Bremerella sp. P1: one gene and its partner. The main gene of each other region encodes a partner of the protein of the gene in region 2 in a complex. Links are inferred from orthologs where the notes say so. Each region holds a gene or a part of one and is shown on either strand. Other genes may lie near its edges.

Region 1 (4,348 bases), 1.5 Mb from region 2 along the record:
TTTGTCGATCAACGACTTGAGGCTCATCGTGAAGTCTTGCATACCGTCGTCTTTACCGATACGAATCGCATCGGGCAGCTTACTGTCCTTGCCTTCCAGAATCAGTTTCTGGACGGTTGGATTCATCGTCATGATCTCGACCGTCGGCACACGGCCGACGCCCGGCTTGATCGACTTGAGGAGTTTCTGCGCGACGATCCCCTTCATATTGAAGGCGATAGCGCTGCGAATCGAGCCGTGCATTTCTTCGGGGAACAAGTCGAGAATACGGCCGATCGTACTGGAGGCACTCGAAGCGTGGATCGTTCCGAACACCAAGTGCCCCGTTTCCGCCGCGTGGATAGCCGTGAGGAACGTTTCCTGATCACGCATTTCACCAATCAGGATGATGTCGGGGTCTTCACGCACGGCGTGCGCCATCGCAATCTCGAAGTCTTTCACGTCTTGCCCGATCTCGCGCTGATTGATCAGGCACTTATCTTCGGTGTAGACGAATTCAATCGGGTCTTCCAGCGTCAGGATGTGTTTCGAGTAGTGTCGGTTGATCCAGTTGAGCATCGACGCGATCGTCGTTGACTTACCAGAACCCGTCACCCCGGCCAGCAGGACCATCCCTTGATCGAACTTGCACAGTTCTTCCATCACCGGCGGAATGTTCAGCCCTTCGAAGTTGGGAATCCAGTTGTTAATACGACGAGCGACCAGACCGACGTTGCCCAGTTGGGTGAACATATTCACACGGAAACGCCACTTCTCGCCGTCGACGTCAACGACGTGGGCAAAGTCGGCACCGCCGTTGTCTTGGAAGATTTTCGTATTGCGTTCATCCAGCAGAGGCCACAAGAGTCGCAGCATTTCTTCGGCATCGATCGGCCCCCGGTTGAGGTTCTTCAGCGTACCGTTGACGCGCACGATCGGCGGGCGGCCCACCTTCATGTGCAAGTCGGAACCTTCCAGCTTCACCAGGGCGCGGAAGATCTTGTCGACTTCGTACTCTTTGTCCCCCGAGAGAAACTTCTCGGCTATCGCTTTATCGATCTCTGCCATGACTCTTCTACCTCAGTTCCTGAACGTTCGAGGACAAGCGCCTCATTTTGATTCGCGACGGCCGTGAAATCAAAGCCGGACACAAATTCCCCGGTCGCGCATCAATTCTTTGGTCTCATGAATTGTAAACTGGCCGAAGTGAAAAATGCTCGCTGCCAGGGCAGCATCTGCCTTGCCTTCCAGAATCGCGTCGGCCAAATGCTCGGGGTGCCCTGCCCCACCGCTGGCCACCACGGGAATCGTTACCGCCTCGCTGACCGCTTTGGTGACTTCCAGATCGTAGCCATCCTTGGTTCCGTCACGATCCATACTCGTCAGTACGATCTCGCCGGCACCCAGCTCTTCAACCCGCTTCGCCCAGCTGACCGCTTCGAGGCCGGTCGGCTTGCGACCGCCGTTGATGTGGACTTCCCACACTTCCTGGCCATCTTTCTGTACGCGTTTGGGGTCGATGTTCACCACAATGCACTGGCTACCAAATCGCTTGGCCGCCTGGCTGACGAACTCGGGATCTTTACAGGCCGCCGAATTGATCGAGACCTTATCGGCCCCCGCATTAAGCAGCGAGCGAATATCTTCCATCGTGCGAATGCCGCCCCCAACGGTCAGCGGCATGAACACCTCTTCCGCCGTTCGCCGCACCACATCGAGGATGATGTCGCGTTCTTCATGGCTGGCAGTAATGTCCAAAAACACCAACTCGTCGGCCCCTTCGCGCTCGTAGCGCGCAGCGACTTCGACCGGGTCACCGGCGTCGCGCAGCTGAACGAAATTCGTTCCTTTGACGACACGCCCTTGGTTGACGTCCAAACACGGTATGACACGGCTGGCCAACATCGATGCTAACCGCAGCTTTCAGAAAGGGTTGCATTAACAAAACCGAACCCAGAAAAGGGCCCGTAGAAAGGCAAATCTACTGTAAGCGGGACAGGAGTCAGGGTCAACTAACCCCACTTGAGTATGGAGTGCTTTCCTGACACCTGAAATTAACGCAGGCACATGCCCAACAACGGGCAATGCAAAGCACAAAGCCCCCACGCCCTAAGGGCCGGAGGCCCGGCCGAATGTAGCCAGGGGTGATAACCCCTGGTACTCTGGGCCCGTCGTAAAGTAAGCCCTGGAAGGGCGACCGAATCCAACCATCGTATTTTCGGTCGGCCTTCCAGGCCTAGGAGGCTATTGGTAAACGCAATGAACAATCCAGGAGATCTCCGCGTTCGATCCTAGATATAGTCATCCCAAGTCGGCTTCGCCGAGCCAGCCTGGGCAAAGCTATCTTCCACCAGGTGACACTCCGGTAGCGCTTTTAGAAAGGCTCGTCCGTAGCCCTTCGTCTGCACGCGTGGGTCGAGGATGACCACGATGCCCTTGTCCGAGTGCCCTCGGATTAGCCGGCCGAAGCCTTGCCGCAGCTTGATGATCGCCTCGGGCAGTTGGTACTCCGAGAACGGCTGGCCGCCGCGTTCCTTGATTTGATTCAGCCGAGCCTGAAGCAGCGGATGGTCCGGCACGCTGAACGGGAGCTTGGTGATGATCACGTTCTGCAGGGCATCCCCCGGGACGTCGACACCTTGCCAGAAACTATCCGTTCCGAACAGCACCGAGCCCGGCGTCTCTTTAAACTTCTGTACCATCTGCCCACGTGGCATGCCGTCGGACTGACTGAACAGCGTGTACCCGTTCTGGCTCATCCAGCGGCTCACGCGGGAAGCACAGTTGCGTAGCATGTCGTAACTGGTGAACAGCACGAACGCGTGCCCCTGGGTTTGCTCGACGTACCGCTTCACCATATCGGCCAGCGCCTGGTCGTAGTCGCGGCGATTGCTGGGGTCTGGCATCCCTTTCACCAGGACCAGCTTGACGTTCTTCTTGTAGTCGAACGGACTGCCGGAGGTGACCTCGTCGTTTCGCGTGATGCCGATGCGATCCTTGAAAAAGTCAAAGCCCTCGTTCGGCGAGGACGATAGCGTCGCGCTGGTCAGGATCACACTGTCCACCTTCTGGAACAGCTCTTCCCTGAGCACTGGCCCCACTTCAATCGGCGTGGCGAACAGCTTCACTCGTCGGTAAGGTCCACGCTGCTGGCTGCTTTCGACCCAGTAGACGGTGTGTTCCATCTTCTGCATCCGCCAGGCTTCGATCGAGTCGGCCATCAGGAAGATGCGGTCCGACAGCGAATGAAAGTCTTGCCGCGTACCTTCCTCTTCAAAGCGATCCCCTTCCGACTTCACCATCTGGGCCAGCTTGGCCATCGCCGGCGAGAGGACATTCGGGATCAGCTCCGGCACGTTCACGCGGCCGTTTCCGCCCGGGTTCTCTTCCAGCCAGCTATCCAGCTCGTTGAAAAACTGCTGGGCTCGATAGCGGGTATGCACTACCTGGTTCATCGCGTCGCTGCACTCGTGATGGACCAGCAGGCCTTTCTGGGTGCGTTCGTTGAACAGCTTGTTCAGGGCGAAGTCGATCTGCGTCGACGTGACCGACATCCCCAGGTGATCGCCGGCGACCCCTTCCAGCGTGTGCGCTTCGTCGAAGATCACCGCGTCGTACGAAGGCAGCAAGCTGACGCCACTACGCCGCAGGGCCAGGTCGCTGAAGAACAACGCATGGTTCACGATCAGCAGCTGTGCGTTCTGCATCCGGCGGCGAGCCCGGTAGTAGAAACAGTCGTCGTACGAAGGACACTTGCGTCCCAGGCAGTTGCCGCTGTCGCTGGCGATTTCGTCCCACACTTTGATGGCTGGGCGAAAGTCGAGATCGCTTAGCGAGCCGTCCGCCGTCTTCTTCGACCACTCTTTGAGCGTGCGGAGCTGCGTCGTCTCTTCGTCTTTGTCGAACAGGCTGGCACTGCGAAGCGAGGCTGATCCCAGCCGACGCAGGCTCACGTAGTTGCCACGGCCCTTGGCCAGCACGGCCGTGAATTCCAAGGGAATGGCCGCGTTGATCAGCGGAATATCCTTTTCCAGCAGCTGTTCCTGCAAGCTGATTGTATGGGTCGAGATGACCACGCGGCGGGACTTCTCACCATTTCCTTGCTGGCCACAAGCCCACAGGATCGACGGCACCAGGTAGGCAAAGCTCTTGCCGACGCCCGTCCCGGCCTCGACCACCAGGTGGCGGTTCTTGGCCAGGGCCTTGCCCACGGCCTGGGCCATGGCCATCTGCTCGGGGCGCTGTTCGTATTGTTGTAATCGACGAGCGATCAGCCCCTGGGGGCCGAGAACGTCCTCGATTGACAGGTTATCCATCCGTGAACTGCTTGACTGACTGGTATGGCTTTACAGGGTCGGTAACTGTTTAC
Region 2 (5,960 bases):
CCAGGCAGGGTCATATCTTTACGAAGCGTTCCGTTGTAAACGCGGATGTAGCTTAGCTTCTGGACGAATGGATCGATCCGAGTCTGGAATACCTGGGCCGCGAGCGGACCGTCCGGGTCACCGGAAAGTTCGATCTCGGAACCATCCCCATTCTTGGCTTTGCGATGGACCATCGACGGAGGCAACGAACAGAGTGCCATCGCGTCGAGCAGTTCGGAAATACCAACGGCCTTCTTGATGCTGCAGCAGACGATCGGAATCAGCGTTCCGTTGGCGACCGCTTTGGGGATGAGGGCCTTCAAATCTTCGTTAGTGGGCACTTCGCCTTCGAAGTAGCGTTCCATCCATTCTTCGTCCGCCTCGATAGCCGCTTCTACGAGCGACTCTTTATAAATGGCTGGATCGATGGGGGCGTTGGACGTGTCGGCCTTCTCATCGAGAATATCGACGACACCAACGATGGCGCCGTTCTCTAGTCGAGGAAAGCTGATCGGAACGCAGGCCTGGCCGAACGTCTCGCGGATCGATTGCATCAAGGACGCGAAGTCGAGGTGCTCGGTATCGATCTTGTTGACAACAATCATCCGGCCAATGCCGGCCTTTTCGGCTTCTTGAAAAACACGCCGCGTATTGACGGCGATACCTGCGTGCGCGTCGATGACGATCATGGCCGTGTCGGCTCCGCGCATGGCCGAGATGGTATGGCCAATGAAGTCAGGGTAGCCGGGAGCATCGATTACGTTGAAGCGAAGTCCCTGATGTTGAAAGTGGGCGAGAGTCGCCTCAATGGAAAGATGGTGAGCCTTTTCCTCCGGCTCGAAATCGCAGACACTCGTTCCGTCGTCCACACTGTGCGTTCCGTCCACCGCGTGCGTTATCTCAAGTAGGCGGTCGATCAGGCTCGTCTTCCCAGTCGAACCATGACCGCATAAGACAATATCGCGGACGGTCTCTGTTGCACAAGTTGCCATAACTAAACTCCTTTCGTGCTTTGGGAATAGACACGAGAAAAGGGCTTTCCCACGTGGGGAGTACCACGGGGAACCTCTTCTCCGTGGGGTGATTTGTCTATGGCTATTTATGGGCTATTCGTCGTTGTGTACCGCTTCAGGTTGTGGATCTTGTGGCTTGGTTGATAACTCAGGTTGTTGTTCGGATGAACTGGTTGTCCCAGGTCGATAAACGGCCGGGTCGGATGCGTTTGCTTCTTTTGCTTCGACGACGATGAGGTGAACATGTTGATCCCCCATAGGTGCAGCGAAGACTAACTTCGAGGTCGGAAACTCTCCTTCGTAAGCAAGAGCCCCGGCCACCTCGTCGAAACGCCCAAGGCGTTGATCGTCTACCGTCATTATACGTGGTTGACGATTTGCCGTGTGGGCTTCGACCCGAAACATCAACTGTCCGCCAACTTTTCGTACGCCCCAGAAACCAGCAAACTCACCGCTCTTGAATTCGGGGTGAGGGCTGGTGGAAGCACTGATCACGGCAGGACGAATGTAGGTATAGGTATCTGCCTGACGAGGCCAAGAGGCAACCGTCATCTGCTTTTCGTAGAGTGGTTTCTCGGTCCGGCTCTGCCGCCGGATGAGCTCAGCAATCTCATCCTTCGGGTCGAGTGCCCAGCGGTAGGACGAGTCGTCGATCACATGGAATTCAAGCCCCAGGCGATCGACTTCCTGGGCTGGTAGCGTGACGACCTGGTAGCTCACTAGGCACTTGGCCGGTCGGAAGTAAGAAAGGTAACCAAACACGCCGGCAAACAGGGCGACGATCACCATCATCGCGCCCAGGCTAAAGCGTAGTCCCCAAGTTTTGCCCGAGCTTGGGACGACCGATTCAGAAGTCAGATCACGCTCGGGCATAGAACTTAATTGGTTACCTCACACCGCCAGCGGCTTCGACCGCCTGACGTACGGTTAATCGGCCTTCGTATAAGGAACGTCCCACGATCGCACCGTCCAGTCCGGCGGCGGTCAGGTTCTTCACGTCCTCGACCGAGGTGACACCGCCAGACGCAACGACTGGCACTTTAACGGCTTCTTTCATGGCCTGCATGGCTTCGACATTCGGACCGGCCAGCATGCCGTCGGTAGCGATGTCGGTGTAGATAATGGCCGCCATGGGCAGATGTTCGAACGTTTTGGCCAAGTCGATCGCCGAGGTGGTGCTCACCTCCAGCCAGCCATCGGTGGCGACCATGCCTTCTTTGGCATCGATTCCGACAACGAGCTTTTCCGGGAATTTCTCGCACATGGCGGCAAACCAATCGGGCTCACGCAGGGCCTTGGTGCCGATCACCAAGCGGGCCAGTCCGAGATCGAGAAGTTCGTCAATGGTCTTCTCATCGCGAATCCCGCCACCGACTTCACAGGGAATGTCGACAGCGGCAACGATCGCAGAGATCGCGTCGCGGTTTTTCAGACTTCCGTCCTTGGCCCCATCCAAGTCGACCAGATGGAGACAATCGGCTCCTTCATCGACCCATCGTTTCGCCATTTCAGCCGGGTCATCCCCGTAGACCGTTTCGCGGTTGTAGTCTCCTTGTTGGAGTCGCACGCATTTGCCACCGAGAAGATCAATGGCCGGCCAAATTTGCATCGTGGGTCCCTTTCTCCGCCGAACGGCCGAACCCTTCGGCGTCCTGGCAATATCTCACAAGAGGTAACAATCAGCAAGAAAATTCTTGCCACTAGATCAAGTTAATGCGGGGGATATCTACGCCAACTGGGCAAAGTTGTGAAGCACCGTCAGCCCAGCCTGTTGGCTTTTTTCGGGGTGGAATTGGGTAGCGTAGAGGTTGTCTTTCCAGACGGCAGCGCAAAAAGGGCTGCCATAATCGGCCGTAATCGCGACCACATCGTCGCTTTCTGGAACGACATAGTAAGAGTGAACGAAGTAGAAATTCGTCCCCTCGTCGATCCCTTCAAAAATGGGCGGTCGGTGCACGAAGTGAGCCTGATTCCAACCCATATGGGGGACTTTAAAGCCATGGGGCAGTTCAAACTTCACGACCTTGCCAGGCAGAATCCCCAGGCCTTCGTGTTCGCCCCCTTCGTAGCTGACGTCGAACAGCATCTGCAGGCCCAGACAAATCCCAAGAAACGGGGTCCCGGCTTCAATCTGATCGCGGATCGGGCCTTCAAGGTCTCGGCGACGGATCTCATCGACCGCGTCTCCGCATGCTCCCACGCCAGGCAGAACAAGCTTGGTTGCCGCGGCTATCTCTTTTGGGTCGCTGGTGATATGCGCGGCGTGCCCCGTCTTTTCAAAGGCTTTTTGGACACTCCGCAGGTTACCCATCTGGTAGTCGACGATCGTGATCATCAGGCGAGCAAGTTCACTATTCGAGGCAAATCAACGACAGAAACGCAGCGGGAAGAAGCATCCCCACGGCAGACACAACCCATGGACAAAAGTTCGCCCAAGGGCCCTATTGTAGTTCGTTTTGGCCTGACTGGTTAGGCGGTAGAAAAGGTTCCCTGGGGGAAACCTGGAGTGCGTCTCAGATGCATGTGTTCTAATTGTCGGACTGGGGATAGATCACCAGGTCGACGCGTCGATTCTTCTGCTGACCGACCGGAGTGGCGTTGGAAACGACCGGATGGTTCGATCCGTGTCCTACGACGACCAGTCGCGAGGGATCCATGCGGTAGCGTGAGGTCAGCTGGTCGAAGACGGTTTGGGCCATGCTGGCCGACAGTTGATGGTTGGACGTGTAAGGGGGCATCGCCGGCTGATTGTCGGTGTGCCCTTCGATGCCAATCTTGTTCTGAGGGAAGTCCCTTTGCAGGGTACTGGTCAGTTGCGAGAGGATGTTGTCCGAGTTGGGAATCAACGAGTTGGTTCCGGTCTGGAACAACGCGTCGGCCGGGATCTCGATACGGAGTACATCGCCATCCTGCCGGGCAGTGACGCCGGGGATTTGAATCTTGTTGAGTTCCGAGGTCAGACTGTTGTTCGGCCGAATCACCGCACCACCGCGGTACTGGGTCGAAGCCATCATGGTCTGAACTTTTTGCTGCTGTTCTTTGGCCAGTTCCTGCGACTGTGCCAGTTGGCTAGTCGTGTCGTTCAGTTGGCGACGAACGAGCGAGAGCTCATCCTGCAAGATCTTCTGCTGCTGTTGGGACTGAGCCAGCTGCGAGTGGAGATCCTGGTTCGAGGCATCCAAGCCAGAAGCACGGCGTTCAAATTCAGCGATCTGGGCCTGAGTTTGCTGCTGCGCAAGGACTTGCTGTTGCCGCCAGGCTGCATTTTGATTGCAGCCCAAGCCAGCAAGTGCTAGCGAGACCAAGGTGAAACAGCACAAACGAAACATGGCAGGCCGTGTCGGCTAAGGGCCGGGGAAACTTGAGGCAAAATCAGGAATTGCGGCGGATATTAACAACCCACCCTATCATCGACAAGATCGATTTCGTGCCCGGCGTCCTCGAAAGTCGCGGCCAGATCAAGAGATGGGATCTCGCGGCGGAAGTTTCCCAGTGGCTCGGCTGGAACCGGCAGCCACCCGTGCCGCGGATACTCGCCATAGAAGCGTTTGATGAAGTGCCGACCCGAAAGGTGCTCGCAGTGGGTCTCCCACCCCAGACGCTGCATCAGCCGCGAGCTGATCTTCTCGTTGGAAAGCTCGCAGACGCTGGCATTGGCCCGGCGGACTTCGGCTACCCAGTCCAGAACTTCCAGGCTGCGGCGAAGGGTCTTCCAGGTCGTCTGCCGGGTCGATTCGACGTAGGCCAAGGTCAGAAAGCCGGGCGAACTGATCGGGAAGTTGTAATACAACCGAACGTGATCCCCACCCCGGCGATGCTTCCAACGACCGAGCGTTTCGATCTCCAGCCGGGAAATCAGCTTCGGCCACGGACGTAGCGTCAGCGAGTGGAATGTGCCTGATTCCACTTGGATAACGCCATAGCGTCGGCGGCGCACAAGATCAGTGGCGCTGTTCAAGTTGTTGGTGGTTTCGATCCAGAACATGGGTGAGGTCCTCGAAGCAAGGATAGCTCACCGTTTAGAGGCCGTTTGTAGCGATTGTGCGGTTACGCTTCGTCCGGATAGATGAACGTGAACTTGATCCAGACCCACGCCATCAGCATGCCCCCCAGCACCAACGGCAGAGCCAGGAACAGTGCCGGCAGCCAGGGTCCCAGGCCCAAGAGCGGGCCATACTGCTGCCATAATCCTCCCCAGAAGATCATCGCGATCAGCGTTCCGATACACAGGTAAGGACCGTACGCCAGGTAGGCATCTCCGGTAAGCAGATAGTTCACGATGGCAAACAAGCACGCAATGAACGGCGCGAGGAAGAAGATCACCATCACCGGCTGCCAGCCGATGTAGGCCCCAATCATGCACATGAGCGTCACATCACCAAAACCCATCGCTTCCTGCCCCATCGCCAAGCTGGCAAAGAAACGGACCATCCAGATCAACAAGCCGGCAAAGGCCATTCCCAGCAGTGCCGAGAACACCGATTGCCAGACAGCCTCGCCACCCCACATCCATGCGGCCGAGACGAACGCAAGCAAAAGGGCCAGCATGCTCAGGTAGAACCAGTTCAGCGAGTAACGTACGAAGCTGGCTACCAGGTAACGGAAGAGTTTCGTCATCCCTCCTTTAGTCCAGATCAGCTTCGGGCAAAGGGCGAACCACCAACTAACCGCCAATATGAGACCAACCACCAAGGCCGAGCTTCCATTCCAAGCCGCAGGCCAGTCACTCAGTGCAGCCGCATGCAGCGGGATCGCTTCCATCTGGCTTCCCGGCTGTGACAACCCGAAGAAAGGCCGCCCTTCCGGGATCGGCAGTCCCACGAAGGGAAGCAACCAACAGAAGACGAGTGCCACCAGAAAGCCGGGCACCGTGACGTAGTCAGGGATCGTGCGTGAATCGAAGTCGATAAACGTGGCAATCACCATAAACGAGATCAACACGATGTGCTGCAAGTAGATCGAATGCAA

Evidence for each region.
Region 1: the proteins of hisH (region 2) and hisF are in contact, whole or in part, in a crystal structure (PDB 6RU0), measured with the Thermotoga maritima proteins. The link is inferred for Bremerella sp. P1 from one-to-one orthologs. Residues at the interface, in WP_004080484.1 of Thermotoga maritima: Asn15, Arg18, Arg22, Arg117, Leu118, Pro119, His120, Met121, Gly122, Trp123, Asn124, Asn134, Gly135, Tyr136, Tyr138, Val140, Tyr158, Glu180, Lys181, Ser182, Ser183, Lys184, Ile185; in WP_004080486.1 of Thermotoga maritima: Met1, Leu2, Ala3, Arg5, Ser40, Glu41, Asp45, Glu46, Ala70, Glu71, Ile73, Asp74, Ile75, Pro76, Phe77, Asp98, Lys99, Ser122, Gln123, Glu161, Thr195, Leu196, Asn247, Arg249, Glu251.

Annotation. Positions count from the first base shown.
Region 1 is NZ_CP118164.1:2,229,232-2,233,579, forward strand. The notes cover bases 1-2,866. They hold hisF (imidazole glycerol phosphate synthase subunit HisF), read right to left. Parts: upstream 1,885-2,866; coding sequence 1,117-1,884; downstream 1-1,116. Other genes in these bases: PSR63_RS09180 (type IV pilus twitching motility protein PilT), read right to left, coding at 1-1,047; PSR63_RS09190 (ATP-dependent DNA helicase), read right to left, coding at 2,271-2,866. Outside these bases: more of PSR63_RS09190, read right to left, coding at 2,867-4,295.
Region 2 is NZ_CP118164.1:764,532-770,491, forward strand. Bases 1,524-4,518 are described here. They hold hisH (imidazole glycerol phosphate synthase subunit HisH), read right to left. Parts: upstream 3,328-4,518; coding sequence 2,719-3,327; downstream 1,524-2,718. Other genes in these bases: PSR63_RS03175 (hypothetical protein), read right to left, coding at 1,524-1,865; hisA (1-(5-phosphoribosyl)-5-[(5-phosphoribosylamino)methylideneamino]imidazole-4-carboxamide isomerase), read right to left, coding at 1,879-2,601; PSR63_RS03190 (OmpA/MotB family protein), read right to left, coding at 3,521-4,321; PSR63_RS03195 (hypothetical protein), read right to left, coding at 4,384-4,518. Outside these bases: PSR63_RS03170 (elongation factor G), read right to left, coding at 1-971; more of PSR63_RS03175, read right to left, coding at 1,086-1,523; more of PSR63_RS03195, read right to left, coding at 4,519-4,977; PSR63_RS03200 (prepilin peptidase), read right to left, coding at 5,040-5,960. UniProt on the Escherichia coli protein: IGPS catalyzes the conversion of PRFAR and glutamine to IGP, AICAR and glutamate. The HisH subunit catalyzes the hydrolysis of glutamine to glutamate and ammonia as part of the synthesis of IGP and AICAR.